2 regions of the Frigoribacterium sp. UYMn621 genome follow, and region 1 is predicted to be linked to the other one. Evidence: predicted binding sites of a transcription regulator. Region 1 holds the regulator's gene; the other holds the start of a gene.

Region 1 (15,002 bases):
CTGCCGAGCCGGAATCGGCGACGCGGGGCAACACCCGCCGAGAGGTGCGTGCCGAGAATGTGAGCATGCATGCTCTCACCCGTCGCGGTATGTCGCGCTGGGAGCTCGGGAAGACCCTCCTCTCCCGCGAATTGGACGAGGACGTCGTCGAGGCCGAGCTCGACCGCCTCGAGGGAGTCGGCCTCATCAACGATGCGGCGCTTGCCGAGACATTCGTGCGCACGCAACACGATCGCAAGGGTTTGGGACGCGGTGCGATCACCGCCGAGTTGCGTCGGCGCCATGTGGATCAGGAGCACATCGATGCCGCGCTGGAACAGGTCGACGACGACGACGAGCAAGACCGGGCCACAGAGCTGGCAATCAAGCGAGCCGGGCAGTTGAGTTCCTACGATCTCGAGACCGCCAAGCGCCGGCTGCACGGGTTCCTGTCCCGCAAGGGCTATTCGTCGGGCGTCGTGCGCGCGGCGATCGATGAAGCGTTGTCGGCTCGCTCGAGCGGCGTGCGATTCCGTTAGGGATGCATCGGTGGCAGGTCGGCCGGCTCCTCGAGTGGATGCGCGCGAGGGGACGGTTAAGATTGGGGGATCATGACCCTCACCGCTCCTGCCGGCACCACCACTGCCGCACCTGATTCCCCTCGCACCTACGAGGTGCGCACCTTCGGCTGCCAGATGAACGTGCACGACTCCGAACGACTGAGTGGTTCGCTGGAGGCGGCGGGGTACGTGCGTGCGGAGGGCGGCATCGTGGATGTCGTGGTGATCAACACCTGCGCGGTGCGGGAGAACGCCGACAACAAGCTGTACGGAAACCTCGGGTACCTCGCCTCGGTCAAGCAGAAGCACGAGGGGATGCAGATCGCCGTCGGCGGCTGTCTGGCCCAGAAGGACAAGAACGTCATCCTCGAGAAGGCGCCGTGGGTCGACGTGGTGTTCGGCACCCACAACATGGGATCGCTGCCCACCCTTCTCGAGCGGGCGCGTCACAACGGTGAGGCGCAGCTGGAGATCCTCGAGTCGCTCGACGTCTTCCCCTCGACCCTTCCGACCAAGCGCGAGTCCACCTATTCCGGCTGGGTGTCGATCTCGGTCGGGTGTAACAACACCTGCACGTTCTGTATCGTCCCCGCCCTGCGTGGCAAGGAGAAGGACCGCCGGCCGGGCGACATCCTCTCCGAGATCCAGGCGATCGTGGATGACGGCGCCATCGAGGTCACCCTCCTCGGCCAGAACGTCAATTCCTACGGGGTCGAGTTCGGAGACCGGCAGGCGTTCGGCAAGCTCCTCCGTGCGGCCGGCGAAATCCGCGGGCTCGAGCGCATCCGGTTCACCAGTCCCCATCCGGCTGCCTTCACCGACGACGTGATCGACGCGATGGCGGAGACCGGCGCCGTGATGCCGCAGTTGCACATGCCGCTCCAGTCCGGGTCGGACCGGATCCTCAAGTCGATGCGCCGCAGCTACCGGTCAGACAAATTCCTGGGCATCCTCGACCGCGTGCGGGCCCGCATCCCCACCGCGGCGATCTCCACCGACATCATCGTCGGCTTCCCCGGCGAGACCGAAGAAGACTTCCAGGAGACCCTCCGCGTTGTCGAGCTCGCCCGGTTCGCGACCGCCTTCACATTCCAGTATTCGATCCGTCCCGGCACGCCAGCGGCGACCATGGACGACCAAGTGCCGAAGGCCGTGGTGCAAGAGCGCTACGAGCGACTGGTTGCGCTGCAAGACCGCATCTCCTGGGAAGAGAACCAGAAGCTGGTCGGCACGCAGGTGCAGGTGCTGGTCGGCGCCGAGGGTTCCAAGGACGCCGACACCCACCGGCTGTCCGGTCGTGCCGAAGACAGCCGCCTCGTGCACTTCGAGGTGCCGCCTCACAGCGAGCTTCCGCGCCCCGGGGATGTCGTCACCGTGTGTATCTCCGAAGCGAAGCCGTTCTATCTGCTCGCCGACTCCGCCGACGGTGCTCCACTGCTGATCCGGCGCACGAGCGCCGGGGACGCCTGGGATCGGGCCGAGGCGGACTCGTGCGCCATCCCCACCGCCGGTGGTGCCGCATCCGCTCCGGCACGGGTTTCGCTCGGACTTCCGACGGTGCGGATCGCCACGTCTCCGATCTACGACCTGCACGACGGGCAGCGCTAGCGGCGATGCTCGTCGCAATCGTCGGCGCGACCGGCACCGGCAAGTCGGCCCTGTCGCTCGACCTCGCGGAGAGGTTCCGTTCAGAGGGCCGGGCGGCCGAAATCGTCAATGCCGATGCCATGCAGCTCTATCGGGGCATGGATGTCGGCACGGCCAAGCTCCCGGTCGACGAGCGTCGCGGCATCCCGCACCACCTGTTCGATGTGCTCGACCCCCGTGAGGAAGCCAGCGTCTCGGCGTTCCAGGCGGATGCCCGAGGCGCGATAGCGGGGATCCTCGACCGCGGTGCCGTTCCGATCCTGGTCGGCGGGTCCGGGCTCTACGTGTCATCGGTCGTCTACGACTTCCAGTTTCCCCCCACCGACCCGGTGGTTCGCGAGCGGCTGGAGCGGGAACTCCTCGACCGTGGTCCTGGCCTGCTCTACCGTGATCTCCTCGGCGTCGACGAGGATGCGGCGGCCGCGATCGGTCCACACAACGGCCGGCGTCTCGTGCGCGCTCTCGAGGTGGTGGAGCTCACCGGCCGGCCGTTCGGATCGGGCCTGCCCGCCGAGTCGGACCACTGGATGCCCACCACCTCCCTCGGACTCACCACTCCGCGGGACATCCTGGTGCCGCGGCTGGACGACCGGGTGGCCGCAATGTGGAGAGACGGGATCGTCGACGAAGCGCGAGCGCTCGACAGCACCGGGCTCGGGGTGACGGCGTCTCGTGCCATCGGCTATGCGCAGGCCCTCGGGCAGGTCAGGGGAGACCTGACGGAAGCGGAGGCTATCGAGCAGACCAGGGTGCTCACGCGCAAGTACGCCCGACGTCAGGTGGGATGGTTTCGGCGGTACCCCCAGACGTTCTGGCTGGACTCGGACGATCCTGACCGGGTGTCGTCCGCCCGCCGGATACTCTTGGACCATGCCTGACCTGCATTTCACCAAGGGCCACGGAACCGGCAACGACTTCGTCTTCTTCGCCGATCCCGACGGACTCATCGACCTCACTCCCGCACAGATCGCCGCGATCGCCGACCGCCACTTCGGCGTGGGAGGCGACGGCGTCATTCGAGCGGTACGTTCGCAGAACCTGCCTGCGGGTGCTGCCGCCCTCGCAGAGGACGATGCGGCGGAGTGGTTCATGGACTATCACAACGCCGACGGATCGGTCTCGGAGATGTGTGGCAACGGCATCCGCGTCTTCGCCAAGTTCCTGATCCAGAACGGGCTGGCGACGCTGGGACAGGGGGAGACCCTTCCCATCGGTACACGGAGTGGTGTGCGCGACCTGCAGCGGAACACTTCCGGATTCCAGGTCGACCTCGGACGCTGGTCGCTCGAGGGAGGCGAGCCGCTCGTGCGCGCGAAGAACCTGTCTGTGGCGCGCCCGGGTCTCGGCATCAACATCGGTAACCCCCACGTCGTCGTCGCGTTGTCGAGCGACGAGGAGCTCGAGAGCGCCGACCTGACCTTCATCCCCGTGCTCGACCCGGAGGCGACCGAGGGCGCGAACGTCGAATTCGTCGTGCCGATGGACCCGCTGGTGAAAGACGGCGTCGGACGCATCCGCATGCGCGTGCACGAGCGCGGCAGCGGTGAGACCCTCTCCTGTGGCACGGGGGCGGCCGCGGCGGCCCTCGCAACCCGGCACTGGGCCGGGTCGGGTGCTCCGAACCAGTGGCGCGTGGAGGTGCCAGGCGGCACCCTTGGCGTGCGGATGTGGGCGGCGGAAGACGGCGAGCACGTCTCGTTGAGTGGACCCGCCGAGCTCGTCTTCGAGGGTGACCTCACCTACTGAGCCACGCCGAGGCTCCAGAATCAGCGTGGATCGACGGCGCTCGAGGAAATTCCCTGGGTGCTCCCGCTCCCACCCGCCGCGCGGGGGACCTGTCTGCGTTACCTGCGGCGGACCCTCAGCACCCGATAGCCCTTGTTGGTCGCCGCGCGCGAGACGGCGAAGTCCGCGGGAAGCCAGCCTTCGAGCCAGCGGTGCAAGGAATCGGATCCGAGATTGCGCTGCACGACGAGCCAGGCGTCGGATTCCGGGTCGAGCCGTGGCAGCCAGGACTCCAGCATCCCGTGGAGTTCGTTCTTTCCGACTCGGATCGGCGGATTCGAGCGGATGGACATGAAAGTCAGGTCCGCGGGAACATCTTCCGGGGTCACGGCGTTGATGTTGGTGACGCCGATGGCTTCGGCGTTGCGGCGCACGAGGTCAAGGGCGCGGGAGTTCACATCCACAGCCCACACGGTGGCGTGAGGGGACTGCAGGGCGAGAGTGAGGGCGATCGGTCCCCACCCGCAGCCGAGGTCGAGCAGATTTCCCCCGGGAGGCGCCGGGGGGGTGTTGGCAAGGAGCACCTGGGTTCCGGCGTCGATGCGTTCGGGGCTGAATATGCCGTTGGACGTGGTCAGTTCGAAAGTCTGGTCGGCCAGCGGAACGCGGATCTGCCGCAACTTGAGCTCACTCTCGGGCATTTCGGAGAAGTAATGCTCAGAGGCCATGCAGAGAAACCTATCGAAATACGAGGAACTAGGGTTAACCAGATGATTGAACCTGAGACAGACGCACGCGAGGATGACGACGCCGTCAGCCGCGTGCTGGCGAAAGCCGCGAGCAAGTCGGCCGGGTACACACTGTTCGGGTCGGGCAACGCCCAGGCCCTCCAGAGCCGCGGGGTCGAGTCGGATTCCGACGGCGACCAGTTCGACCGCGAAGACCGCCAGGCCCTCCGTCGAGTGGCCGGTCTGTCCACCGAGCTCGAAGACGTCACAGAGGTCGAATACCGGCAACTGCGCATCGAGCGCGTCGTGCTCATCGGCATCTACAGCCAGGGCAACACCGAAGAGGCCGAGAACTCGATGCGCGAGCTCTTCGCGCTTGCCGAGACGGCCGGGGCCACCGTGCTCGACGGGCTCCTCCAGCGGCGGGCGACCCCCGACCCCAGTACCTTCTTCGGCAAGGGAAAGGCGATCGAGCTGCGGGATGTGGTCGCCAGCGTCGGCGCCGACACCGTGATCGTCGACAGCGAGCTCGCCCCCAGCCAGCGCCGAGCGCTCGAGGACGTCGTGAAGGTGAAGGTCATCGACCGCACGGCGGTCATCCTCGACATCTTCAGCCAGCACGCCAAGAGCCGGGAGGGCAAGGCCCAGGTCGAGCTCGCCCAGCTCGAATACCTGCTTCCCCGACTCCGAGGCTGGGGAGAGTCGATGTCGCGCCAGGCCGGAGGCCAGGTAGGCGCCGGCAACGGAATGGGAAGCCGCGGTCCGGGTGAGACGAAGATCGAGCTCGACCGTCGTCGCATCCACACCCGCATGTCCCGGCTGAAGAAGCAGATCCTCGCCTTCAAGCCGGCCCGCGAGGCGAAGCGCGCGAACCGCAATCGCAACTCCGTGCCATCCGTCGCCATTGCCGGCTATACCAACGCCGGAAAGTCTTCACTTCTGAATCGCATCACGCGAGCGGGAGCACTCGTCGAGAACGCCCTGTTCGCCACCCTCGATACCGCCGTGCGCAAGAACGAGACCGAGGAGGGCCAGGCCTACACCCTCACCGACACTGTCGGGTTCGTGCGCAACCTGCCCCACCAGCTGGTCGAAGCGTTCCGCTCCACGTTCGAGGAGATCGCCGATTCGGATGTGATCCTCCATGTCGTCGACGGATCGCACCCGGACCCCGGCAGCCAACTGGCGACCGTGCGGGACGTGATCGGCGAGGTCGAGGCGCGGCATATCCCCGAGATCGTGGTCTTCAACAAGAGCGATCTCATCGACGACAGCCAGCGGCTCGTGCTGCGGGGGCTCGAACCGAAAGCGATCTTCGCCTCCGCTCGCACCGGCGAGGGCATCGAGGAGATTCTCGCCGCTATCGCGCGCACCCTGCCCGCCCCGTCGATCGAACTCGATCTCCTCGTGCCTTACGACCGGGGGGACGTCATTTCGTCGCTTCACGACCACGCCCGCATCGTCTCGACCGAGTACGAAGAGGGTGGAACGCGGATTTCGGTGCTCGTCACCGAGGAGCATGCGGCCGCGCTGCGCCCGTTCGCGACCCCGGTGCCCGCCGTCGTCGTCTGATTGCGTAACACTTCTACCGGCACGAGTTCCGCTTGCTAGTCTGGCGGCACTGAGGTTCGCGAGTGTTGCGAGCCGAGGAGCGACAGCCGAGCCCGGCACCCGCCCACAGGAGCCGATCGGCTCCGCATCCCACCAGAACGGCGATGCAGTGGGCCATGTGGGCCACTGCACAGCCGGCGATATGCACCGAGGACCAAGACCTGTGCCCGCTCCCGACAGCCCCGGCGAGAACATCCCGCCGAGCGCGCGCATCCCGTTCTCGTTCGAGCTGTTTCCGCCCCGTAATGAGGCGGCGGCGCACACTCTCTGGGACACGATCCAGCAATTGGCGGCGGTGGGTCCCGACTTCATATCGGTCACCTACGGGGCCAACGGCTCATCCCGAGAGAGTTCGCTCGAGGTGCTGCGGTACATCAGGGAGCAGACCTCCGTGCATCCGCTCGCCCACCTTACCTGCGTCGGGTCGTCGCACTACGAAGCGAACCGCCTGGTGCGCGAGTTCCTCGATGCCGGCATCACGAGCTTCCTCGCCCTCCGCGGCGATCCCCCGCGCGGTGCGGTCGAGGGAGACCAGTTCCTCGGCGACCTCGGCAGCGCCTCGGAACTCGTGCAGCTCATCCACCGGGTGCAGACGGAGCGGGCGCAGTATGCGACGCTGCCATCGCGGAGCGCTTCCGGCGGCGGCGCGATCCCCTCCACCCGCCAGAAGGTGCGGGTGGCCGTGGCCGCCTTCCCCAACGGGCATCCGCGGTCGAAGCGGTCGAACCAGGACATCGACACCCTGCTCGCCAAGCAGGTCTCCGGCGCGACCGTTGCGATCACGCAGTTGTTCTTCCACGCGGAGGACTACCTCGGCTTCGTCGATGAGGCGCGTGCCGCCGGGGTCACGATCCCGATCCTGCCGGGCGTGATGCCCGCCACGGCACCCACCCGGCTCGAGCGAATTCTCGAACTCACCGGAGAGCGTCGTCCCGAAGAGTTGTCCCGGCGCCTGCACGCCAGCGATTCCGCCGACGAACAGGCCGAGATCGGAATCGAGCACGCCGTCTCGCTCTCGCTCGAGATCCTCGCCGGGGGAGCACCGGGCCTCCACCTCTACACTTTCAACCAGCACCGGGCCGTACTGTCCGTTCTCGACGGAGTCGGTCTCATCGCCGGGCTGACCTCACCAGAATCACCCAACCACAAGGAATCCGTATGACGACCCCCTCATTCCCCACCGGCAGCATCCTGGGCTACCCCCGGATCGGCCGTCGCCGCGAGCTCAAGAAGGCCGTCGAGTCATTCTGGGCCGGCCGCATCACCGCCGATGAGCTCGAGGCGACCGCCGCGACATTGAGGGCCGTCACCCGTGAGCGCCTGGTCTCCCTCGGTCTCGGCAAGTCCGACTCTTCGATCCCCGAGGCCTTCTCCTTCTACGACCAGATGCTGGATGCCGCGGTCGCCGTCGGTGCCGTGCCCACTCGTTTCGCCTCCCTCGTCGCCGCCGACGGCACCGTCGACCTCGCCGGATACTTCACCATCGCCCGTGGCGAGGGCAACAACACCCCCGCCGAGATGACCAAGTGGTTCGACTCGAACTACCACTATCTCGTGCCCGAGATCGGTCCGGAGACCGACTTCCACCTCGCCTCCGACCGGTTGGTTCGCGAGGTTGCAGAGGCCACCACCAGCGGCTTCCGCACCCGCCCGGTCATTGTGGGCCCGGTCACCTTCCTGCTGCTCAGCAAGGCGAGTGAGGATGCTCCGGAGGGCTACCAGCCCCTCGATCGCCTCGACGACCTCCTGCCGGTCTACGCCGAACTGCTCGCAGCTCTGACCGCCGTCGGTGCCGAGTGGGTGCAGCTGGACGAGCCCGCGCTCGTTAGCGAGAGCATCGAGGTTCCCCGCGCCGAGGTGCTGGCCGCCACAAAGCGTGCCTATGACGCCCTCGGTGCCCTTGGTGTGCGCCCGCAGATCTTCGTCGCAGCGCCCTACGGCAGTCTCGACGACGCGCTCCCGGTGCTCGATTCGACCTCGATCGAGGCCATCGGGCTCGACCTCGTGAAAGGCTCCATCCCGGAGGACTTCCACACGCAGAAGACGCTCGTCGGTGGCGTGATCGACGGTCACAACATCTGGCGCGGAGACCTCGCCGCCGCTTTCGGCACCCTCGAGTCTTTGAAGGCGCTCTCGCCCAACGTGGCGGTCACCTCATCCACGAGCCTCTTCCATACCCCGCACGATGTCACGGATGAACCGTTTCTCGACGACCGCCTGAAGAGCTGGCTCGCCTTCGCGGACCAGAAGGTGGCGCAGATCGCGGTCCTCGCGGCGGGCCTCGCGGGCGGGGCATCCGCTATCCAGGGAGACCTCGATGCCGCTTCGGCCGCTCTTGCCGACCGCCGAATCGCCCCCGGAGTCCGCGACGGAGACGTGCGCGGGCGAGCGGCCGCTCTCACGGAGGCCGACTTCGGGCGCGGCGACTACTCCGAGCGCCTTGCCGCGCAGGACGCCGCCCTAAACCTGCCGTTCCTTCCCACGACGACGATCGGATCGTTTCCGCAGACCGGCAACATCCGCAAGGCCCGCGCGGCCAATGCCAAGGGCGAGATCAGCGAGAACGAATACATCGACTTCCTGAAGGCGGAGATCAAGAGCGTCGTCGAACTGCAGGAGCAGATCGGAATCGACGTGATCGTGCACGGCGAGCCCGAGCGCAACGACATGGTGCAGTACTTCGCGGAACACCTCGACGGCTTCGCGGTGACGCAGAACGGCTGGGTGCAGTCCTACGGCAGCCGCTGTACGCGTCCGTCGATCCTGTGGGGGGACGTCGCTCGCGAGGCACCCATCACCGTGGAGTGGTCGTCGTACACGCAGAGTCTCACCGAGAAGCCGGTCAAGGGCATGCTCACCGGCCCGGTCACCATCCTGGCCTGGAGCTTCGTGCGCGACGACCAGCCGCTGGGGGAGACGGCCAATCAGGTGGCCCTCGCGCTCCGCGACGAGATCGAAGACCTCGAAGAGGCAGGCATCGGAATCATCCAGGTGGATGAGCCCGCACTGCGCGAGCTTCTGCCTCTCAAGAAGGCCGATCAGGCCGCCTACCTCGACTGGTCCGTGAGATCCTTCCGCCTGGCGACGGCGGGGGTTCAGGCCAAGACCCAGATCCACACCCACCTCTGCTACTCGGAGTTCGGTGTGGTCATCGACGCCATCAACAACCTGGATGCCGATGTCACGTCCATCGAGGCCGCCCGGTCGAAGATGGAGGTCGTTCCCGACATCCAGCGCAGCGGCTTCGGTCGCGGCATCGGCCCGGGCGTGTACGACATCCACTCCCCGCGCGTGCCCTCGATCGAGGAGGTCACCGAGCTCATCGAGATCGCGCTCGGATCGATCCCCAACCGCCAGGTGTGGGTCAACCCCGACTGCGGTCTGAAGACCCGCGGCTACGACGAGACCGTGGCATCCCTCACCAACGTCGTCGCCGCAACGCGCGCCGTTCGCGAGCGGGTGAGCGCGCAGTAGCGGCGCGGGTTCCTCGGCGACTCGTCTTTTCTTCGCAACCGGGGCCATTGCGGACTCTCCGGGCCGGCACGCTGGCCCGGTCGGTCCGCGATGGCCCCGCTTACGTGATCTGGGAGGGCGCAGGCCGAGGCTAGGGAAAGCGGATGCCGTCCACAACGGAGTCCATCGCCGCGATCCTGCCCTTCGTGCGAGCGCCGCTCGCTCCGGCGGCACCGATGATCGGGAGCATGGTTCCGGATCTGGCTACTTCCTCCCGCTCGGCATCCCGCGAGAGCTACGCCATTCGATCCCGGGGTAGCGCCGGCCGATCTCCCGAGGGGGATCGTCGCGCGTGCGCTCTGGTTCCTGTCCTCCGGGCACCCACCGGAGACTTCGCACCCGAGTGGCTGGGCTCCCGTGTCCTACCCCACGAGGGTTTCCCCGCCCGCGTCCGCTTCGCCGTGTGGCCGTCCCCACCTGCCTCGGGTGGTACCTGCTGCCGAACAGGGAGTGCAGCGCAGTCCGATCGACGCAGTGACGCATGAACACCGAGCGGCACGCTGCTGCACCGGGCCATTGCGGACACTCCGGGCCGGCGTATCGGCCCGCTCGGTCCGTACTGGCCCTGTTGGCGCATCGCCCTCCCACTGGGCGGGGCTGAAGCTCAGACCGACCGCAGCACCGCGACGACCTTGCCGAGCAGCTCGGCGTAGTCACCGAGAATCGGCGCGAACGCACTGTTGCGCGGAAGCAGCCAGGTGTGGCCGTCACGCTGCTGGAAGACCTTGACCGTGGCCTCTTCGTCCAGCATGGCCGCGACGATATCGCCGTTCTCCGCAGACTTCTGCTGGCGCACCACGATCCAGTCACCGTCGCAGATGGCCGCGTCGATCATGGAATCCCCGACGACTTTGAGCATGAAGAGCTCGCCCCTGCCCACGAGCTGGCGCGGGAGAGGGAAGACCTCGTCCACCATCTCCTCTGCGGTGATGGGGATTCCGGCCGCGATGCGACCGACGAGCGGCACCATCGCCGCGTCACCGATCGGCGTCGGGTTGTCGGAGACGACAGCGCCCTCCTCCTGCTGGATGTCGATGAGCACCTCGAGCGCGCGCGGCCGGTTGGGGTCGCGGCGCAGGTAGCCACTGAGCTCGAGTTGGTTGAGCTGGTGGGTGACGCTCGACAACGACGACAGGCCAACCGCATCCCCGATCTCCCGCATGCTCGGCGGATACCCTCTCGACGCGACGGCGCGCTGGATGAAGTCAAGGATCGCAAGCTGCTTATCGCTCAGGCTCTTACGCCGCCGGGTGCCCGGCTTCTCCTGCGCCGGTCCGGCCTCGCGCGGTCCGCGCCCCGCCCCGCGGCTGTCGCCTGAATCCATCTCACTCATGTCACTCCTGCGGTCTGGGCATTCGTCTGTCTGGATACTTCTCTGTCTGGCTGCTCGTCGTAGTGCTGCTCGTCGTAGCGCTGCTCGTCGTATGGGTGCGGATGACCCGCGATTCCGACAATGTCGGTGGTCACTGGTTGTCTCATCTCCAGACAATCGAAACTGTATCCGCGTTTCACCCTCGAAACAAACACCTGTTCGAGTGTGTTGCGACTCGATTTCGGAAAATGTCGAAGACAACGCTTGAATTCCGCACAAATCGAATGTATGTTCGGAACAAAGCTTCGTATCCGGCACTCCCGGCCGAGTGTCGGATACGAAAACCCTGTAAGCGCTCCGCTCCTGCAAGCGCTCCGAGGTAGGCAGAGGAAGGAACGACGATGACCACAGCACTCCTGATCACATCTCCGCTGGCCACATCACGACCGGCCACATCACGACCGGCCACATCACGACCGGCCACGAACGGCACCCCGAAGCAGCGCACCTCGCGACTGCGGATCACGCGGCGCGGGTATGCGCTGCTCACGATCCTGGTCGCCGCACCCCTCGTGATCGCCGCCTTCGGTGTCGCCCTCAACGGTGGCGGTGCCTCAGCGGGTGTGGATGCCTCGTCAGTCACCTTCGAGCACGTCACCGTGCAACCGGGCGAGAGCCTCTGGCAGTTGGCGGGAGAGATCGCCCCGTCATCAGACCCGCGGGACGTGGTGTCCGACATCGTGCAGCTCAACCAGCTGGGCAGCGCCGAGGTGCAGCCTGGCCAGAGCCTCGCCGTACCACTCAAGTACTCGCACTGAAACTGTTCGCACTGAAACAGATCGCACTGAAACAGATCAGGCCGGGCCGCCCACGCGCTGGGCACGATCGCCGGGGCTTCGCACCTCGCTTCCCATCACCTAGCGCCCTCTAGCATTGACACGTGGTTTCCCTAGACGATCTGCCCATCCGTGACGACCTCCGTGGCCTCACGCCCTACGGTGCACCCCAGGAGCAGGTGCGAATCCGACTCAATGTCAATGAGAACACCCATCCGATCCCCGAGGCCGTCGCTACGGACATCGTGACCGCTCTGGCCGCGGCCGTCCTCGGGGTGAACCGCTATCCCGATCGCGAGTTCACGGAACTGCGCGACAGCCTCGCCGGTTACCTCGGATCTGGCCTCACCCGGGACAACATCTGGGCGGCGAACGGCTCCAATGAGGTGCTGCAGCAGATCCTGCAGGCCTTCGGAGGCCCGGGGCGCAGTGTGCTGGGATTCCCACCCACCTACTCGATGCATTCGATCATCGCGTCGGGCACGGGTACTACGTGGATTGCAGGCGAGCGGGATGACGCCTTCGAGATCTCGCCGCAGACGGCAGTCGAGTGGATCGAGAAGACGGCACCGGACATCGTGTTCTTCTGCTCGCCGAACAACCCCACTGGCACACCGCTCTCCCTCGAGACGATCGTGGCGGCCTACGACGCGACCGACGGCATCGTCGTGGTCGACGAGGCCTACGCCGAGTTCGCGCCGACGGGTCTGCCGACCGCCCTCAGCCTGCTCCAGGGTCGCGAGCGACTCGTCGTCTCGCGCACGATGAGTAAGGCATTCGCTTTCGCGGGTGCCCGTCTCGGCTACCTCGCCGCCGATCCCGCGATCACGGACGCACTTCGACTCGTGCGGCTTCCGTACCACCTCTCGGCCCTCACCCAGGCGGCGGCGATCGCCGCCCTCGCTCACAGTGGCGAGATGCTCGCGATGGTGGATGACATCACGGCGCAGCGCGATCGCCTGCTCGAGGAACTGCCCAGGCTCGGCTACCCGGTCTGGCGCAGCTGGGCCAATTTCGTGTTGTTCGGGGGAGTCGAAGACCCCCACGCGGTATTCGAGGCGCTGCTCGAACAGGACATCATCATCCGCGACATCGGCATTCCGAATCACCTGCGGGTGACGGCGGGCACGGCGGCGGAGACCACCGCCTTCCTCCACGCTCTCGCTGCGCTCGACACCGCGGGTAACGGTTCGAACGCGCTCGGTAGGATTGGCTCATGAGTTCCCAGCGCGTCGCGCACCTCCAGCGCGAGACGAGCGAGTCGAGCATCGACCTGTCGCTCGACCTCGACGGCACCGGCGTATCCGACATCCACACCTCGGTGCCCTTCTACGATCACCTGCTCACCGCATTCTCCAAGCACTCGCTCATCGACCTGAGGGTGCGCGCGAGCGGTGACACCGAGATCGACGTGCACCACACCGTCGAGGACATCGGAATCGTGCTCGGCAGGGCGATCAAGGATGCGCTCGGCGACAAGGCGGGAATCACCCGCTACGGCGATGCCCTCGTGCCCCTCGACGAGGCGCTCGTGCAAGCCGTCGTGGATGTCTCGGGGCGACCGTACCTCGTACACACCGGCGAGCCCGCCGGGTTCGAGTTCCACCTCATCGGCGGACACTTCACCGGTTCCATGGTGCGCCACGTCTTCGAGGCGATCTCCTTCAATGCCGGCCTCACCGTGCATATCACGGTGTTGGGCGGCCGCGATCCGCACCACATCGCGGAGGCCGAGTTCAAGGCCTTCGCGCGCGCCCTGCGCACGGCCGTGGAGCCGGATGCCCGGGTCACCGGCATCCCCTCCACCAAGGGCGCGCTCTGACCATGAGCCGCCCCTCCGTCGTCGTGCTCGACTACGGCAGCGGCAACGTGCACTCTGCCGCGAAAGCCCTCGAAGCTGCGGGAGCCGACGTCGACCTCACGGCCGACCGTTCCCGGGTGCTTGCTGCCGACGGGCTCCTCGTGCCCGGGGTCGGCGCGTTCTCTGCGGTCATGGCCGCGCTCGACTCGGTTCACGGCGGAGATCTCGTGGACCTCCGGTTGGCCGGCGGTAAGCCCGTGCTCGGCATCTGTGTGGGAATGCAGGTGCTGTTCGGTCGGGGAGTGGAGCGCGGGGAGGAGACCCAGGGCCTCGACCAGTGGCCAGGGGTCATCACCGAGCTCGATGCCCCGATTCTTCCGCACATGGGGTGGAACACGCTCGAAGCTCCGAGCGACTCCGTGCTCTTCGACGGAATCGCCGATGAGCGCTTCTATTTCGTGCACTCCTACGCCGCGACCGAGTGGACCCTCGACGTGATGCCGCCCTTCCCCGAGCCGAAGCTCACCTGGGCCGAGCATGGCACCCGGTTCCTGGCCGCGGTGGAGAACGGGCCGCTCAGCGCCACCCAGTTCCACCCCGAAAAGTCGGGGGAGCCGGGCATCCGGTTGCTTGCGAATTGGCTCGACAGCCTGTAACACCCCGAACCACTGCACGGTCCCAGCCGTCACAGCCCCCCGTCGTCCCGAAGAGAAAAGATCCGATGAGCGCCCTCGACTCCACCCCCAAACTCGTGCTTCTGCCCGCGATCGACGTCGCCGACGGCCAAGCGGTGCGCCTGACCCAGGGTGAGGCCGGCAGCGAGACGAGTTACGGCGATCCGGTGGATGCCGCGGCGGACTGGACCTCGCAGGGTGCCGAGTGGATCCACCTGGTGGACCTCGACGCCGCCTTCGGGCGGGGCAACAACCACGACGCCATCCGTTCGGTGATCAAGCGGGTCGGTGGGGACGCGCTCATCGAGCTTTCCGGTGGAATCCGGGACGACGCCAGCCTCGAAGCGGCCCTCGACACCGGGGCGAAGCGCATCAACCTCGGCACGGCGGCTCTCGAGAATCCTGACTGGGCCGCGAGGGTGATCGCCAAGTTCGGCGAGCTGATCGCGGTCGGGCTCGACGTGCGCGGCACGACCCTCGCGGCGCGCGGCTGGACGAAGGACGGCGGTGACCTGTTCGAGGTGCTCGACCGACTGGAGTCGGCGGGCTGCGCCCGGTACGTCGTGACGGATGTGACCAAGGACGGCACACTGCAGGGTCCGAACCTCGAGCTGTT
Region 2 (15,002 bases), on a different contig from region 1:
CGACGGGCACAGCGTCACGGTGGTGGGAGCGGTCGTGGGGGGGACCGATCACAAGACCGTGGATGCCACCGTCACCACCCTTCTCGCCGGGGTGAAGGCCGGATTCCACCTGATCACCCTGGCCAAGAAGGGCGAGCCCTTTGCGAACTTCACGACGGCCTGGTCGCAGAAGGTACGGGCCGTGTCAACAAAGACCGCGTCGGTTCTGGTCTGGAGCAACACCCCCGTGACCGCCGTGATCACGGCACTCCCGGCAATGGTGGGCCAGAACGCCGCAGCGGTGGGCGCAGTGACCTTCACCGCCGGTGTCCAGTCCGTTCGGGTGCCACTCGCTCTCGACCGCAGCCTCGCCGATCCGGGGCCATTGTGGCGCGTAGCCAATCCGACGCTCCTGCTTCGATAGGCGAACGGACGGATCTTCGAGACGCGCCGTGTATGCTCATTTGGGCATAAATGCACGCCTCTCACAGGCTTTTCCCTTAGGGTAAAACCATCCTTTGGAGCACCCGCTCGTTCTACCCCGACTGGGAAGTCATTTCGAATCGAGGTATCGTGAGCGATGCATCCGTGGCGCCGGTGGTGTCTTTCACAAAGACCAAGCCCGGAGGCTCCCGCACTAATCCGACCACGGAGTACTCCTCGCTCTTGCGAACAGTTCGCGATGCCGGCCTTCTTCGCCGCCGCACGGGTTTCTACGTGATGATGTTCTCCCTCATCACAGTCGCATTGGGCGGAGCGATCACCGGTTTCATCCTGCTCGGCGACAGCTGGTACCAGCTGCTCATCGCCGGAGCTCTCGGCATCATCCTCACGCAGTACGCGTTTCTCGCACACGAGGCCGCTCACCGCCAGGTCTTCGAATCAGGCAAGGCGAATGACATCGCCGGTCGCGCTTTGGCCAACCTCTTCGTCGGCATCAGCTACTCCTGGTGGATGACCAAGCACAGCCGCCACCACGCGAACCCGAACGTGATCGGCAAGGACACCGACATCGAGCGGGACTTCGTCTCCTTCACCCCCGAGGATGCCGCGCGTGCCAAGGGACTCTACGCCTGGGCCACTCGCCGCCAGGGTTACCTGTTCTTCCCCGCCCTGCTGCTCGAGGGGATCAACCTGCACATCCTCGGCTTCAAGACCGTCTTTGGGCGGGAGAAGGTCGATCGTCGTTGGACCGAGATCAGCATGCTCGTTCCCCGTATCGCGCTCTATGTCGCCGTGATCTTTCTGTTCCTGCCCGTCGGAATGGCCTTCGCCTTCATCGGCGTGCAGGTCGCCGTCTTCGGCCTCTACATGGGAGCGTCCTTCGCCCCGAACCACAAGGGCATGCCGATCCTGCCGCACGACAGCAAGGTCGACTTCCTCCGCCGCCAGGTGCTCACCTCCCGCAACATCACCGGGCTCGGTACGACCACCTTCATGGGCGGCCTCAACTACCAGATCGAGCACCACCTCTTCCCGAACATGCCACGACCTCACCTGGCCAAGGCTCGCGAAATCGCGAAGGAATACTGCGACTCGCACAACATCCTCTACACCGAGACCAGCCTGACGGAGTCCTACGGCATCGTCATCGCCTACCTCAACCGCGTGGGCCTCTCGGCCGGCGGCGACCCATTCGACTGCCCGGCGGCCACCCAGTTCGGACGCTAGTCGGTCGTGGTCGCGCTGAGGTAGGGACCGGCATTTGGCCGCTTGGCCGTGATGCCGTCCCCGGATGACTGGTGGCGGATTCGCCTCAACACCCACGGCACCAGGTACTCTCGCGCCCAGCCGATGTCTTCCACTCTGGCCTGGCGCCAGGGCACCCGAATCAGGGGCTCGGGGTTGTAGGGCTGAAGGTCGTTCTCAACGTTGAGTGCCTCCAGCACCATCCGCGCAATGGCGGTGTGCCCCACGGGGGAGAAGTGCAGCCGATCCGGCGCCCACATCCTCGGGTCCTTCAGCTCCCTCAGCGCCCACATGTCCGCGACGACGAGGTCGTGCCGAAGGGCGATCGCGCGTAGATTCTCGTTGTAGATGGCGACCTTGCCGCGTGACCGATTGAGCACCGGCGTCATGCCGATGTCGGGCCCGTCGAAGAGCACGACGGTCGCGCCATCCGCCCGTAGTCGCGCGACCCCGGCCTCGAGGATGGTCGCGAGCCGATCGGGATCGGTGTTGGGACGGATGATGTCGTTGCCCCCGGCCGAGATCGAGATGAGGTCGGGGCGGAGCGCGAGCGCGACATCCACCTGCTCGTCGAGAATCTGGCGCAGCAGTCGACCGCGAATGGCGAGATTGGCGTAGGCGAAATCGTCGGTCTGCTCGCTGAGCACTTCGGCGACCCGGTCGGCCCACCCGCGGTTTCCGCCGGGACTCCGGGGCTCCGGATCCCCGATGCCCTCGGTGAAGGAGTCGCCGAGGGCGACATAGCGGGACCAGGGATGCTGCTGAGTCATGGTCCTACCCTGCATCAGGTGCGCTCGGCACGCCAAACCGCACCAATACAGGGAATTTGCTGAGAGTCAAGGCCTTGTCCCCCAAATGGGGGAATGGCAGAGTATCCAACGGCATTCGAGATCCGGATGACCACATCAAGACTTTTTGGAGAGAAGACCATGGGAATCATCGGTTGGATCATTCTGGGACTCATCGCCGGCGCTATCGCCAAGGCAATCCTCCCGGGTAGGCAGGGTGGCGGCTGGCTCATCACCCTGGTCCTCGGCGTCGTGGGCGCACTGCTCGGCGGCTTCCTCGCTGGGGCGCTTTTCAATATTCCGATGGGAACGTTCTTCGAGATCCGCACTTGGGTCATCGCGATCCTCGGTTCGATCGTCGTGCTGCTTATCTACGGCCTCGTCACCCGCGGCTCGCGCAGCCGCGCGTAGTCCCCGCGCTGAAGAACATCGGTCCCCTCGCCTTCCGGCGGGGGGACCTTTTCGTGGTGCGCGAGCACAGTGAGGTCGTCCGTCGCGGTTAAGCTCGACTGATGACCAACCCGCAGCCCTTCGGACCCCAGGTGGGTACCTCGGCAGCGGAGCACCTCTCCCCGTCGTTCCCCGAGCGGGCCGCCCGCGGTACGGCGGACAAGCTCCGGGCGTGGCAGCAGGAGGCCATCGCGGAATACTTCCTGCGCGAGCCGAAGGACTTCCTCGTGGCCGCGACCCCGGGCGCCGGCAAGACCACCTTCGCGCTCCGCCTGGTCACGGAGCTCCTCGCGCAGCGCAAGATCGACCGGGTGACCGTCGTCGCCCCGACCGAACATCTCAAGCGGCAGTGGGCGGATGCCGCCCACCGCGTGGGTGTGCGGCTCGATCCGAGCTTCAAGAACGCCCAGGGCTGGGCCGGCAAGCACTTCCACGGTGTCGCGGTCACCTATGCGCAGGTGGCGACACGGGCGGCCCTCCACCGGTCGATGACCGAGGGTGGACGCACCCTGGTGATCCTCGACGAGGTGCACCACGGCGGTGACGCGCTCAGCTGGGGGGACGCCATCCGGGAGGCATTCGAGCCGGCGACTCGGCGTCTCTCCCTCACCGGCACGCCCTTCCGGTCGGACACCTCACCGATCCCGTTCGTGACCTACTACCCGGACGAGCACGGCATCCGCACCTCCCAGGCCGACTACGCCTACGGCTACGGCCGGGCCCTTGCCGACGGCGTCGTGCGCCCGGTGATCTTCCTCGCCTACGCGGGCCGGATGCGCTGGCGCACGCGCACCGGGGACGAGATGGAGGCCCGGCTCGGCGAGGGAGACACCAAGGACATCACGGCCCAGGCCTGGCGCACCGCGCTCGACCCGGAGGGCGAGTGGGTGCCCGCCGTGCTCAAGGCCGCCAATCGCCGCCTCACCGAGGTACGTCACGGCATCCCGGATGCCGGTGGGCTCGTGATCGCTACCGACCACTACGCCGCGCGGGCCTATGCCGACATCCTCGAGAAGGTGACCGGGGAGGCGCCGACGATCGTGCTCTCCGACGAGAAGGCGGCGAGCGACCGCATAGCCCAGTTCGCGGCGTCCGACTCGCGCTGGATGGTGGCGGTGCGCATGGTGTCGGAGGGGGTCGACATCCCGCGCCTCGGAGTCGGTGTCTACGCGACATCCGCCTCGACGCCGCTCTTCTTCGCCCAGGCCATCGGCCGTTTCGTGCGAACCCGGCGCCGGGGTGAGACCGCATCGATCTTCCTGCCGAGCGTGCCATCGCTGCTCGGGCTCGCCTCCGCGATGGAGCTGCAGCGGGACCACGCCCTCGACCGGGATCCGGGCGAAGGGCTCGAGGAGATCCTGCTCGACGACGATGCCGCCGACGAGGCGAACCGGGTCGAATCGGCCTCCGGTGACGCGCTGCTGTTCGACTTCAAGGCCCTCGGCTCCGAGGCGGCCTTCGACCGGGTGCTGTTCGACGGGGACGAATTCGGCGCCGGGGCCGTGCCGGACAGCCTCGAGGAACTCGACTTCATCGGCATCCCCGGGCTCCTGGAACCCGACCAGGTGAAGGAGCTCCTGCGGCACCGCCACCAGCGCCAGGCTCGGCGCATCGGCGACCGCCAGCGCCAGGCCGACGAATCCGGGGCGGATGCGGAGATCGTGCCGCTCTATCGCAACCTCAAGGAGCAGCGCGCGCTGCTCAACAGCCTCGTGGGGATGCGGGCGAAGGGCACCGGGGAGCCGCACGGCATCATCCACGCCGAGTTGCGCCGGATGGCGGGCGGCCCGGCAGTGCCGCAGGCGAGTGTCTCGCAGCTGCAGGCCCGCATCGACCTGTTGCGTCGCGGCCTTCGCAGCTGAGGTCGGTCGCTAACCGGCGAACGCGTCGACGCCGGTGAGCTCGGCGGAGAGTGCCCACAGCCGCTCGGCATCCGCCGGATCGATCGCGTGAGCATCGACTCCGCGAACCCGGGCCTCTGGGGTGCCAGCGACGGTCGGCTCGGCGATGTCGCAGTCCTCGAGGTAGAGCCCACCCCTGCCGTCCAGCTGCGGCGATGTCGCGGCCCAGACTGAGGTGGCCGCGCCTTGCTCGGGAGTCTTGAAGCGATCGTTCACCGTGCCGTCCTCGGTCATCCAGCCGGAGGCGATCATCTCCTCACGAGGGAGGTGGCGTTGCAGCTCTGTCATGATTCCGCCGGGATGCACGGCGAAGGCCCGCACACCGAAGGGGGCACCGAGCGTATCGAGTTGGATGGCGAACAGACTGTCGGCCGTCTTCGCTTGCCCGTAGGCCTGCCACTTGTCGTAGCCGGTCTCGAACTGCGGGTCGTCGAAACGGATTCCGGAGAGCTTATGCCCGGTGGAGGAGAGCGCGATCACCCGTGCACCGCCGTCTCGCTTCAGCGCGGGCCAGAGCAGGTTCGCGAGCACGTAGTGCCCGAGATGGTTCGTGGCGAACTGCGACTCCCAGCCGGGGCCGACCCGCATCTCCGGGGAGGCCATGATCGCGGCATTGTCGATCAGGATGTCGAGGCTGCGGTCGGTCGAGAGGAAGTCCTCGGCGAACGCCCGCACGCTGTCGAGGTCGGCGAGATCCAGCGCGGCGACCTCGACGGCAGCCAAGCCGCGCGCGTCGAGTGCGGCACGGGCCACCTCCGGGCGTCGAGCCGGCACGATCACGGTGGCTCCTGCGCCGACGAGGGCGGCGACCGTCTCGATGCCGAGCCCGGAGTAGCCGCCAGTGACGATGGCCAGCTTTCCCTTCAGATCGATGCCGGCCACGACCTCCGCCGCTGTCGTTCGGGGTCCGAAACCGGAGGGAAGAGGATGCTGTGCAGTGTTCATGAGGTCATGCTAACCCCGCAGTCTCGACATCTCATGGCCGGTTGCCGCGCCTCTCGGCCCATCCGTCGCCAGCAAACGCCTGCCCGAATCGGGGCGGTCCCGCCGCGGCACAGCTTCGCAGAACGGAGCGCGACCGCTCGCTGCTTCCCACCGCCGGCAGTGCCCCCGTGGTCGTCACCTGTGCGGGTTTTCGGCGGCGGAGTCTCTCGGTCGCTCGGTCTCTCGGTCGCTCGCGTGTTCAGCGGAAGTCGCGGGAGGCCGTGCGGGTCGACATCGGCAACGCTTCGAGACGATCGGCGAGCAGGTTCGTGACGCCCTCGGGCGAGCGCTCGAGAATGCCGCGCACGATGAGCGCGGGGGAGTCCCTGGCGACACGGCGGTAACGGTTCCACACCCCGACGCTGCAGATCACGTTGACGAGCCCGCTCTCATCCTCGAGGTTCATGAAGGTGATGCCGCTCGCTGTTGCGGGCCGTTGCCGGTGGGTCACGACGCCGCCCACCTCGATGCGACGGCCGGATTCCGCCGTCTTCAGGTCATCGGAGCGAAGGGCCCCGCGCTGCCGGAGCGAGTCACGCAGGTAACGGAGCGGGTGATCGTCGGGGGAGATTCCGGTGGCCCAGAGGTCGGAGGCAAGCACCTCCGAGGTGCTGGGCATGGAGAACAGCGGCGGCTGAACAGAGACCATGCTGCCGGCGAGAAACTCCTCCCTATCCCGCGCGGCATCTCCCGCGGCCCAGAGCGCTTCCCGCATGCTGAGACCGAGCGACTCGAAGGCGCCGGCAGCGGCGAGAGCCTCGAGCTGGGGGGTGGTGAGCCCCACGCGGCGCACGAGGTTTGCGAGGTGGGTGAAGTCGCCGTTCTCCTCGCGATCGGCGACGATCTTCTTCGCGAGAGTCTCCCCGATGCCGGTGACCTCGGCGAGACCGAGTCGCACCGCGAGGGCTCCGTCGCGACGGTGGTCGTCGGTGTCGAAGTGTGCTTTGCGGTCGTAGCTGCCGACCGGGGGCTGGATGCGGTCGAGGCAGGAGTCGGTGCCCGTCGGCCCGGCGAGTGGTGGGGTCTCGACACGCGCCGTAGACGGCGCTACTCGACCAGCGGGACCCGCCTCCAGCCCCGGCTGCCAGCCCGACCGCAGGATGTCGGGACGCCTCACCTCGACACCGTGCCTGCGGGCATCCGCCACCAGGGAGAGCGGCGAATAGAAGCCCATCGGCTGGGCGCGCAACAGCGACGCGAGAAAGGCCCCGGGATAGTGCAGTCTCAGCCAGGAGCTCGCGTACACGAGCAGCCCGAAGCTGAGGCTGTGGCTCTCGGCGAAACCGAAGTTGGCGAAGGCCTCGATCTTGGCGTAGATGTCGTCGGCGACCTCTCCCACGATGCCGTTGCTCGCCATCCCCCTGTAGAGAGTGGCCCTGAGCGAGGCGATCTTCTCCTGCCCGCGCTTGGATCCCATCGCGCGGCGCAGCAGGTCCGCGTCATCCGCGCTGCAGCCTCCAACGGCCATGGCCATCTGCATCAGCTGTTCTTGAAACACCGGTATGCCCAGAGTGCGCTCCAGCGGCTCCTTCAGCTTCGGATGCTGGTAGGTGATCGCCTCCTCGCCGAGCTTGCGCCGCACGAACGGATGCACCGCCCCACCCTGGATGGGCCCCGGCCGCACCATCGCGATCTGCACCACGAGGTCGTAGAACTTGCGCGGCTGCAACCGGGGGAGCAGGCCCATCTGGGCTCGGCTCTCCACCTGGAACACTCCGATCGAGTCAGCGCGACAGAGCTGGTCATAGACGCCCTGCTCCTCCTTGGGGATCGTGGCGAGCTCCCACTCTTCACCCAGATGCTCCCGCACGAGGTCGAACGTGTGCTGGATGGCGTTGAGCATGCCGAGCCCGAGCAGATCGAACTTGACCAGCCCCATCCAGGCGCAGTCGTCCTTGTCCCACTGCAGCACCGTCCGGCCGTCCATGCGACCGTGCTCGATCGGGCAGACCTCGCCGACGGGCCGATCGGTGAGCACCATGCCGCCGGAGTGGATGCCCAGGTGTCTCGGGAGCTTCAAGGCCTCGAGGGCGAGGTTCGTCACCGCATCCGGGATGTCGTGGTCGACACTCGAGAGCAGCGCACCGTGGCGCTCAACCTGCTTCGACCACGCATCCTGCTGGCCAGGGCTCGCTCCGAGCGCCTTCGCCATATCCCGCACCGCGAATTTGGGCCGGTACTGGATCACGTTGGCCACCTGCGCCGCGTTCTGCCGACCGTATTTCTCGTAGACGTACTGGATCGCCTCCTCACGCCGGTTGGAGTCGAAGTCGACGTCGATGTCGGGCTCCTCCTCCCGCATGCTCGAGAGGAAGCGCTCGAACGGCAGTTTGTAGCCGATCGGGTCGACGGCGGTGATGTTGAGCAGGTAGCAGACCGCGGAGTTCGCGGCCGACCCACGGCCCTGGCAGAGGATGCCGCGATCCCGCGCGAACTTCACGATGTCCCAGACGATGAGGAAGTAGCCCGGGAAGTCCTTCGCCTCGATCACGTCGAGTTCGTGGGCGATACGGTCGCGCTCCGAGGGGGCGAGCTGCGGGTAGCGCACCGGCACGGCATCCCAGACCAGGTGGCGGAGGTAGCTCATCGGGGTGTGCCCCTCGGGAACCTGCTGTTTCGGCAGCTTGGGACGTGCCCGCCGTAACTGGAACGAGAGCTCATCGGCGATCACGACGGTGTGCTCGACGGCACCGGGATAGCGGGCGAATCGCGCCGCCATCTCGGCTCCGGAGCGCAGATGGGCCGCTCCGGATGCCGGCAGCCAGCCATCCATGTCGTCGAGGCTGCGACGGGCGCGCACCGCCGCAAGGGCCGACGCCAGCCGGTACTGCTCCGGCCGCGCGTAGTGCACGTTGCCGGTGGCAACCACCTGAAGCCCGCGCCTCCCCGCGATCTCGAAGAGCGCATCGTTGTGGTCGCTGGCGAGCGGGGTGCCGTGATCGAACAACTCGACGATCACGTTGCGGTGGCCGAACAGGTCGACGAGCCGGTCGATCTGCCGGGTCGCGGCCGCGGGGGACTCCTCGAGAGCCTGCCGCACGGCGCCCTTGCGGCACCCGGTGAGGATCGCCCAGTGCCCCTCCGCGCGGGCGGCGAGCTCGTCGAGGTCGTAGACCGGACGCCCCTTCTCGAGCCCGGCGAGCTGGGCAGCGGTGAGTGCGCCAGCTAGCCGGTGATAGCCCTCCTCGCGGCGGGCGAGCACGAGCAGGTGGCTGCCCTCCGGATCGGCGGAGCCGTTCTGGGGTCGGCTGAGGCCGAGAGAGAGCTCGGCACCGAAGACCGTGTCGATCTGCGGATGCTGCTCCGCCGCCTCCGCGAGGCGCACGACCCCGTAGAAGCCGTCGTGATCGGTCATCGCGAGGGCGTGCAGCCCGAGCCGGGAGGACTCCTCGAGCAACTGTTCGGGGGAGGACGCCCCGTCGAGGAAGCTGAAGCTCGAGTGGGCGTGCAACTCGGCGTACGGCACCAGATCGCCCGCCGGTGCCTGCACTGTCTCGAGTGGCGCCTCATAGGCGCCACGCTTGTGCGACCAACCGGGGCTGTCGCCGCCATCCGCCCTCACCGGCACCTCTCGGGGTCGCCGAACGTCGGACAGCGCCTTCTCGAACTCTGACCAGGGGATCGGCGGGTTGTTCCAAGCCATCAGTCGCCTCCCTGCCGGCTGCCCTGCCGGCTGCCTGCGCGCGAAAGTGGGCGAATGCGGTCATCCCGGGCTGGCGTGCCGACCCGGAATGACCGCATTCGCCCGGATCGCGGGGAGGACGGGGAACACGGGGAGCACGGGCGGCACGGGCGGCACGCGCGGCACTCCACGCCCATCAGTCGTACCTCGCTTCGGCCCACCACACGCGACTGTCGAGCACGAGCAACCAGGCCACCCCGGCATCGTCCACGACCTGGAAACGGCTCGCCCGGCGAAAGCTGTCGGCGTCCCACCAGCGCTCGTCGATGATCCAGGGGCCGGCCCAGGCCGCAACGGGATGCAGGGTGCGGCCATCGGTGGAGAACCTGGCAGGAACGCCGGAGAGCACTCCGCGCTCATCCAGGTCGACGGCACTGCCCGCGGAGTCGATCACCATCGCCGGCTGGGGTGCCTCGAACACGGTGCCGGGCGTCGGGGTGGGCAGTTGACCGGGCCAGGGAAGACCGTCGGGCTTCGCCGTCTCGGTGCGGTCCCCCCACGCCACGAGACTCTGGCGGTCGAGCAGGGTGCGTCCGCCCCCGATCGCGGCGGTGAGCACGGCGCCATGCCCGAGCATGCTCTGCACCCGCGAGAGCCCGTGGTGGATCCGTTCGTCATGCCCGGTGCCCCACAGCCCCTCTTCGTGGTTGCCGATGGCGTCGACGCTCTCTGGCACGACCCGCACCCGGATGATCCCGGAGCTCAGACCACTGCCGAATGGGTTTCCGGCGATGGTGCCGCTGCCCTGCAGTTGCCAGCGCACCCGGTCCACCACATCCGCCGCCGTGAAAGAGCGCGGATGCAGCCAGGTGCGCTCCGACAGCTCTCCCGACTCCGAGTCCACCTCGACGCGGATCGAGGTGCAGACGAGCCGTGCCTGCACCAACTTCTCGATGAAGCGATCTGCGGATGCGCGGAAGCCGAAGGTCACCTGGTCGATGCGGTCGAGTGGCGGTTCGAAGCCCACCGCGCTGTCGAGTTCCTCCGGCACGATCCGGGGCACGACGGCACGACTGTCGAGACCGCGGGCGAGCGCATGCACCCGGGTGCCGGTGTCTCCGAAACGCTGCTCGACATCCCGTGGTTCGAGCAGGGCGAACTCACCGAGAGTGCGGATGCCCAGCCGTCGCAGGAGGGTGGCGAGGGCCTCTTCGCCGAGCAGCCCCACTGGCATGCCCGAGAGGAACTCGGCGGATCCTCCCTCCGGCACGATGCGGATGCGTTGCCGCTGAGGGCTGCGCGCCGCATGCTCCGCGGTGAATGGCCCATCGGCGATACCGACCCGTGAACCGTGGATGCCGAGCGCATCGAGCGCATCGAGCAGCCACAGCGCCGCCTCCTCCTCGCCGCCGTAATAGCGGGCGGGTCCGCGGGCCCGTACCGCACAGGTTCCCGGACGCAGCACCTGGGCTCCGGGCATCGTCTCCTCGATCGCCTCGAGCACCGGCTCGAAGGCGCGGATGTCGAGCGCGGGATCGTAGTCGAGCACCCGGAGTTCCGGACAGCGGGCCTGGGCTTCGCGCAGCCGGAGTCCGCGCCGCACCCCCTCACCGCGCGCCGATGCCGAGCAGGCGAAGACCTGGCCGGCGTCGATGAGGGCGAGTAGGGCATCCGCTGCGGTCGGATTGCTGCCGGTGCCTGTGCCGGTGCCCGCGAGGCGCAGCGCAGCAGTGATGGGCCAGTCGGGGCACCACAGCACGATGGTGCGCAGGGGGGCGCCGGGCGGGGAAAGAGTGGTGGTGCGACGCATCAGGCCGTCGCTTCGTGAAGATGAGCCTCGCGAAGATGAGCCTCGTGCCGGTACGCCTCGTGCAGATGAGCCTCGTGCCGGTTGCTCGTCTCCGGCTGGGTGAACCTGTCGACCTCGGAGAACTGCTCGTTGAGATCGGGCAGCCACAGACGCGCACTCCGCGGGCGCCCGGCGCGACTGGAGACCGTGACCGTGGCCTGCCGGGCGCTGAGATGACCGTTGCCCTGGCCGATACCGCTCCAGCGACTGTCGGAGAGGCTCAGCATCGCCTCGCTCTGCGGCCATGGCCCCAGCACGATGAGGGTCGCCCCGCGCTGCCTCAGCCGGGCGCTCAGGCGCGCGACACTCGAGTCGCTCGCTCGCTTGGGCGGCCGGGTGACGACCACCCCGAGCACATCGGCGATCGCCGCGGTGACGCCGAGCCACTGCTCGCCGGGATGCGGCACAAGCACGAGCCGCTCAAGGTCGATGCCGAAATGCTGGGCAGCCTCCACCCCGAACTCGGGGACGCCGATGACACCGCACCACGAACCCGCCGCAGAGGGACCGGCGAGCAGCGCCATGAGCAGCGTCGCGGAATTATCCACCGAGTAGGTCGCGCCCTCTTTGAGCCCCCCGCCGGGCAGCAGACCGGCGATCGCCGGGTGAGTGGGGATCGTGCGAGTATCGAGAGTGGTCGCCTGCATCGAACGGATGCGCGCCTGAAGCTCTTCGACGGTGGCTCGCGTGGGCGAGTCGTCGAGAACTGCTGCTGCGGAGGCCATTCCCTCATATTCGAACATACATTCGAATATGTCAATTGCCACCGACATCCGTACGGCGTGTCGCGGGAACGGGTTGCCGAGCCGAGAGTGCAGCGGCCGCGGACGATCTACGGAGCGAGTACCTCACTGCGCGAAGCCAGGGGAGCGACGGCGACGGAAGCGCCGCGACGGTGTCCGGAGAAGACCCAGAACCGGTACAGGGCGAACCGGAAAGCCGTACCGAGCGCGAGACCGACCACGTTGGTCGCGAGGTTGTCGTCGAGAACCGAGGTGAAGCCCAGCGCGTAGTGCGAGATCCAGAGACAGCCGAGGGCGATTCCCGCGCCGATCAGGCTCACCACGGCGAACTCGACCCCCTCACGCAACACGGCCGCGCGGCTCGTCATTCGACGCTCGGTGCGGAAGGTCCAGTAACGGTTGCCGATCCAGTTGACCACGATAGCGATCGACGTGGAGATCACCTTGGCGATGATCGGGCCACCGTGAACGAGATGAGGCTCGAACACGGTAGTGCGCAGCGCGTTGAACACCACGATGTCGACGACGAGGCCGACACCCCCGACGAGCCCGAAGCTCAGAAGCTGCCGCACGAGCGCTCTGCGAGAGTCACGCGACACGATTGCGCTCCCCGCCCAAAGTCGTGCGAAGCACGCGCACCTCCGCGGCCCGCGAATCGGCCTGCTCGCGAGCGAGTCGCAGAGCGGATGCCGCGGCGACGGCCGACCGGTGGTCGCCTCTCAGCCGCGCGGGGAGGCCCTGGAGACCCCAGAGCGTGACCCGCAGGATGGCTTCCTTCACAATGCCGGAGCTCATCTTCGACTCGCCGTGGACACGCTCCACGAAGGTGATGGGCACTTCGGAGACGCGCAAGCCCGCGCTGTATGCCTTCCAGAGCATGTCGATCTGGAAGCAGTAGCCCTGGCTCAGCACATCCTGGTAGCCGATCTCGCGCAGCGCGTCGGCGGTGAAGGCCCGGAAGCCGCCGGTGATGTCCCGCACCGGGAGCCCGAGGGCGATCCGTGCGTACAGGCTGCCTCCCTGGGAGAGGATGATGCGCTTGAGGGGCCAGTTGACCACGGAGCCGCCGCGTACCCAGCGGGACCCGAGCACGACGTCCGCATCGTCGAGCGCGGAGAGGAGGCGTTCGAGCTGCTCCGGCTGATGGGAGCCGTCGGCATCCATCTCGACCAGGCGCTCGTAGCCGCGCTCGAGACCCCACGCGAACCCGGCCCGGTAGGCGGCGCCGAGTCCTTCCTTGCCGGCCCGGTGCAAGACGTTGATCCGGTCATGACCCGAGGCGAGTGCCGACGCCATCGCGCCGGTCCCGTCGGGGGAATTGTCGTCGACGACGAGCACGTCGACACCGGGAGCACACCGAAGGACGCGCGCGATGATCTCGGCGATGTTCTCCCGCTCGTTGTAGGTCGGCACGACCACGAGGGTGCGGTTCTCTGTCTGGTTCATGGTGTCTCCCGGGTGAGTTCGTAGACGACGGTTCGATGGACGGGTATCTGGCGTGAAATCGAGTAGCCCAGTCGTTCGAGAGCGGCGATGTTGGCCGGGATCGCGGTCGATCCCGGGGTGGAGAGCTCGAGATCCCAGACGGTGGATGTCGTCTGGAGGGACGGGGCGATGGCCGCGATCGGCCACACCGAATCCCAGATGCCGGAGCGCTGCGTGTAGGGGGTGCGCAGCGTGACATCGGAGAGCCCGGTGAAGTACTGCGGGTAGAGGTGGAGGGCGAGTCGCGGTTTGCGGGAGGGTTTCGCCGTCTCATCGAAGACGACGGCATCACCCGCTTTCGCCTGCGATCCGATCACCTGGGCGGCCTGACGCAGGTCGCTTCCGCCGTCTTTGGCGAACTCGGTGCGCTGGAAGACGTCCGTCGGCAGGGCGAGTGCCAGGAGGGCGAGTACCGCAGCGGCACGGATCCAGCCCGCGGCGGCTCCGCGGCTGAAGAGCGCGCACACTCCGAAGGCCACGAGGATCGAGACCGCCGGCGTGCAGAAGGACAGGTAGCGGATCGTGTACATCGGAGCGACGACGGCATTGCCGAAAATGAGGAGCCCCATCGGCAGCACCACCCAGCCGAGCAGGAGGGCGACCGCCCGGTCGCGCGAGCGGATGAGTGCGACGACGGCGACAACGATCAGCGCCCAGCAGGCGAGTGCGAGCCAGGGGTTGCCGAACCACTGGATCACGAACATCCGGGTGAAGGTGACGTAGTTGCGGCGATCGAGGAAGGAGATCTGGCCATGCTCGCCGAGGGCGTAGACGATGACGGGCGCCGCGAGAAGCACCCCCGCCGTGACCGCTGAGAACCAGCGACGGATGACGGCCCGGCCGGGGCGGGCGGCGAGGAGCGCGACCGCGAAGACCACGGCGAGCAGCACGAGGTAGAGGAAGACGTAGATCGAGGCGGCGAAGAGGAGGGCGAAACCGATCCACGGCAATCGGCGGGTGACGCGGCGCTGCAGGAGTGTGACGAAGAGCACCGTCAGCCAGGTGGCGACCGCCGTTCCGATCGCGTAGGACCGGCCTTCCGCGGCCATGTAGCTCACCCGGGGGAGCAGGATCATGACGAGGCCCGCCACCACGGCGACCGACCGGGGGGACGTGGAGCGCGCGAACAGTCGGTGGGCGAGCACCACAGTGCCCGCGACCGCGACACCGGCCGCGATGGTGCTCGGCAGCCGCACCGATAGCTCTGATGCGCCGAAGGCATCGATCCAGAAGTGCAGGAACAGGTAGTACGCGCCGTGAACGGCGTCGACCCGTCCCAGTTCCCGCCAGATCGTGGCCAGTGGTCGCTCCGCCGACATGACGCTTGCCGCTTCGTCTCCCCAGAATGCCGGGATCCAGGAGCCGATGAAGGTGAACAGCCAACCGGCCGCACCGAGAAGCGCAGCGACGGGACCGATGCCCGCGTCCGCACCGAACCAGCGAGACGGCCGCTGGCCCCCGAATCTCGTGCCACTCTGTCGCTCGGAACGGCGAACCGCCTCGGCATGGTCG

The links. The regulator LexA, encoded in region 1, represses DNA repair genes until DNA is damaged. The targets are predictions, from matches to a motif close to TCGAACANNTGTTCGA.
Region 2: imuA' (DnaE2-dependent mutagenesis accessory factor ImuA') is a predicted target of LexA. The motif match lies at 11,998-12,013, and genes of this name have one in related genera.

Annotation. Positions count from the first base shown of each region.
Region 1 is NZ_JBEPTM010000004.1:270,952-285,953, forward strand. Features, by position in the region: gene ABIB54_RS09585 (regulatory protein RecX) at 1-518, shown strand, start outside; gene miaB (tRNA (N6-isopentenyl adenosine(37)-C2)-methylthiotransferase MiaB) at 591-2,147, shown strand; gene miaA (tRNA (adenosine(37)-N6)-dimethylallyltransferase MiaA) at 2,153-3,064, shown strand; gene dapF (diaminopimelate epimerase) at 3,057-3,932, shown strand; gene ABIB54_RS09605 (class I SAM-dependent methyltransferase) at 4,031-4,639, opposite strand; gene hflX (GTPase HflX) at 4,682-6,211, shown strand; gene ABIB54_RS09615 (methylenetetrahydrofolate reductase) at 6,414-7,412, shown strand; gene metE (5-methyltetrahydropteroyltriglutamate--homocysteine S-methyltransferase) at 7,409-9,724, shown strand; gene lexA (transcriptional repressor LexA) at 10,368-11,087, opposite strand; gene ABIB54_RS09630 (hypothetical protein) at 11,093-11,230, opposite strand; gene ABIB54_RS09635 (LysM peptidoglycan-binding domain-containing protein) at 11,477-11,893, shown strand; gene ABIB54_RS09640 (histidinol-phosphate transaminase) at 12,016-13,131, shown strand; gene hisB (imidazoleglycerol-phosphate dehydratase HisB) at 13,128-13,733, shown strand; gene hisH (imidazole glycerol phosphate synthase subunit HisH) at 13,736-14,368, shown strand; gene priA (bifunctional 1-(5-phosphoribosyl)-5-((5-phosphoribosylamino)methylideneamino)imidazole-4-carboxamide isomerase/phosphoribosylanthranilate isomerase PriA) at 14,434-15,002, shown strand, end outside.
Region 2 is NZ_JBEPTM010000005.1:163,997-178,998, forward strand. Features, by position in the region: gene ABIB54_RS10675 (D-alanyl-D-alanine carboxypeptidase family protein) at 1-403, shown strand, start outside; gene ABIB54_RS10680 (fatty acid desaturase family protein) at 553-1,650, shown strand; gene ABIB54_RS10685 (SGNH/GDSL hydrolase family protein) at 1,647-2,438, opposite strand; gene ABIB54_RS10690 (GlsB/YeaQ/YmgE family stress response membrane protein) at 2,598-2,867, shown strand; gene ABIB54_RS10695 (DEAD/DEAH box helicase) at 2,969-4,768, shown strand; gene ABIB54_RS10700 (SDR family NAD(P)-dependent oxidoreductase) at 4,778-5,752, opposite strand; gene ABIB54_RS10705 (error-prone DNA polymerase) at 5,991-9,434, opposite strand; gene ABIB54_RS10710 (DNA polymerase Y family protein) at 9,610-11,223, opposite strand; gene imuA' (DnaE2-dependent mutagenesis accessory factor ImuA') at 11,223-11,987, opposite strand; gene ABIB54_RS10720 (GtrA family protein) at 12,095-12,604, opposite strand; gene ABIB54_RS10725 (polyprenol monophosphomannose synthase) at 12,594-13,451, opposite strand; gene ABIB54_RS10730 (glycosyltransferase family 39 protein) at 13,448-15,002, opposite strand, start outside.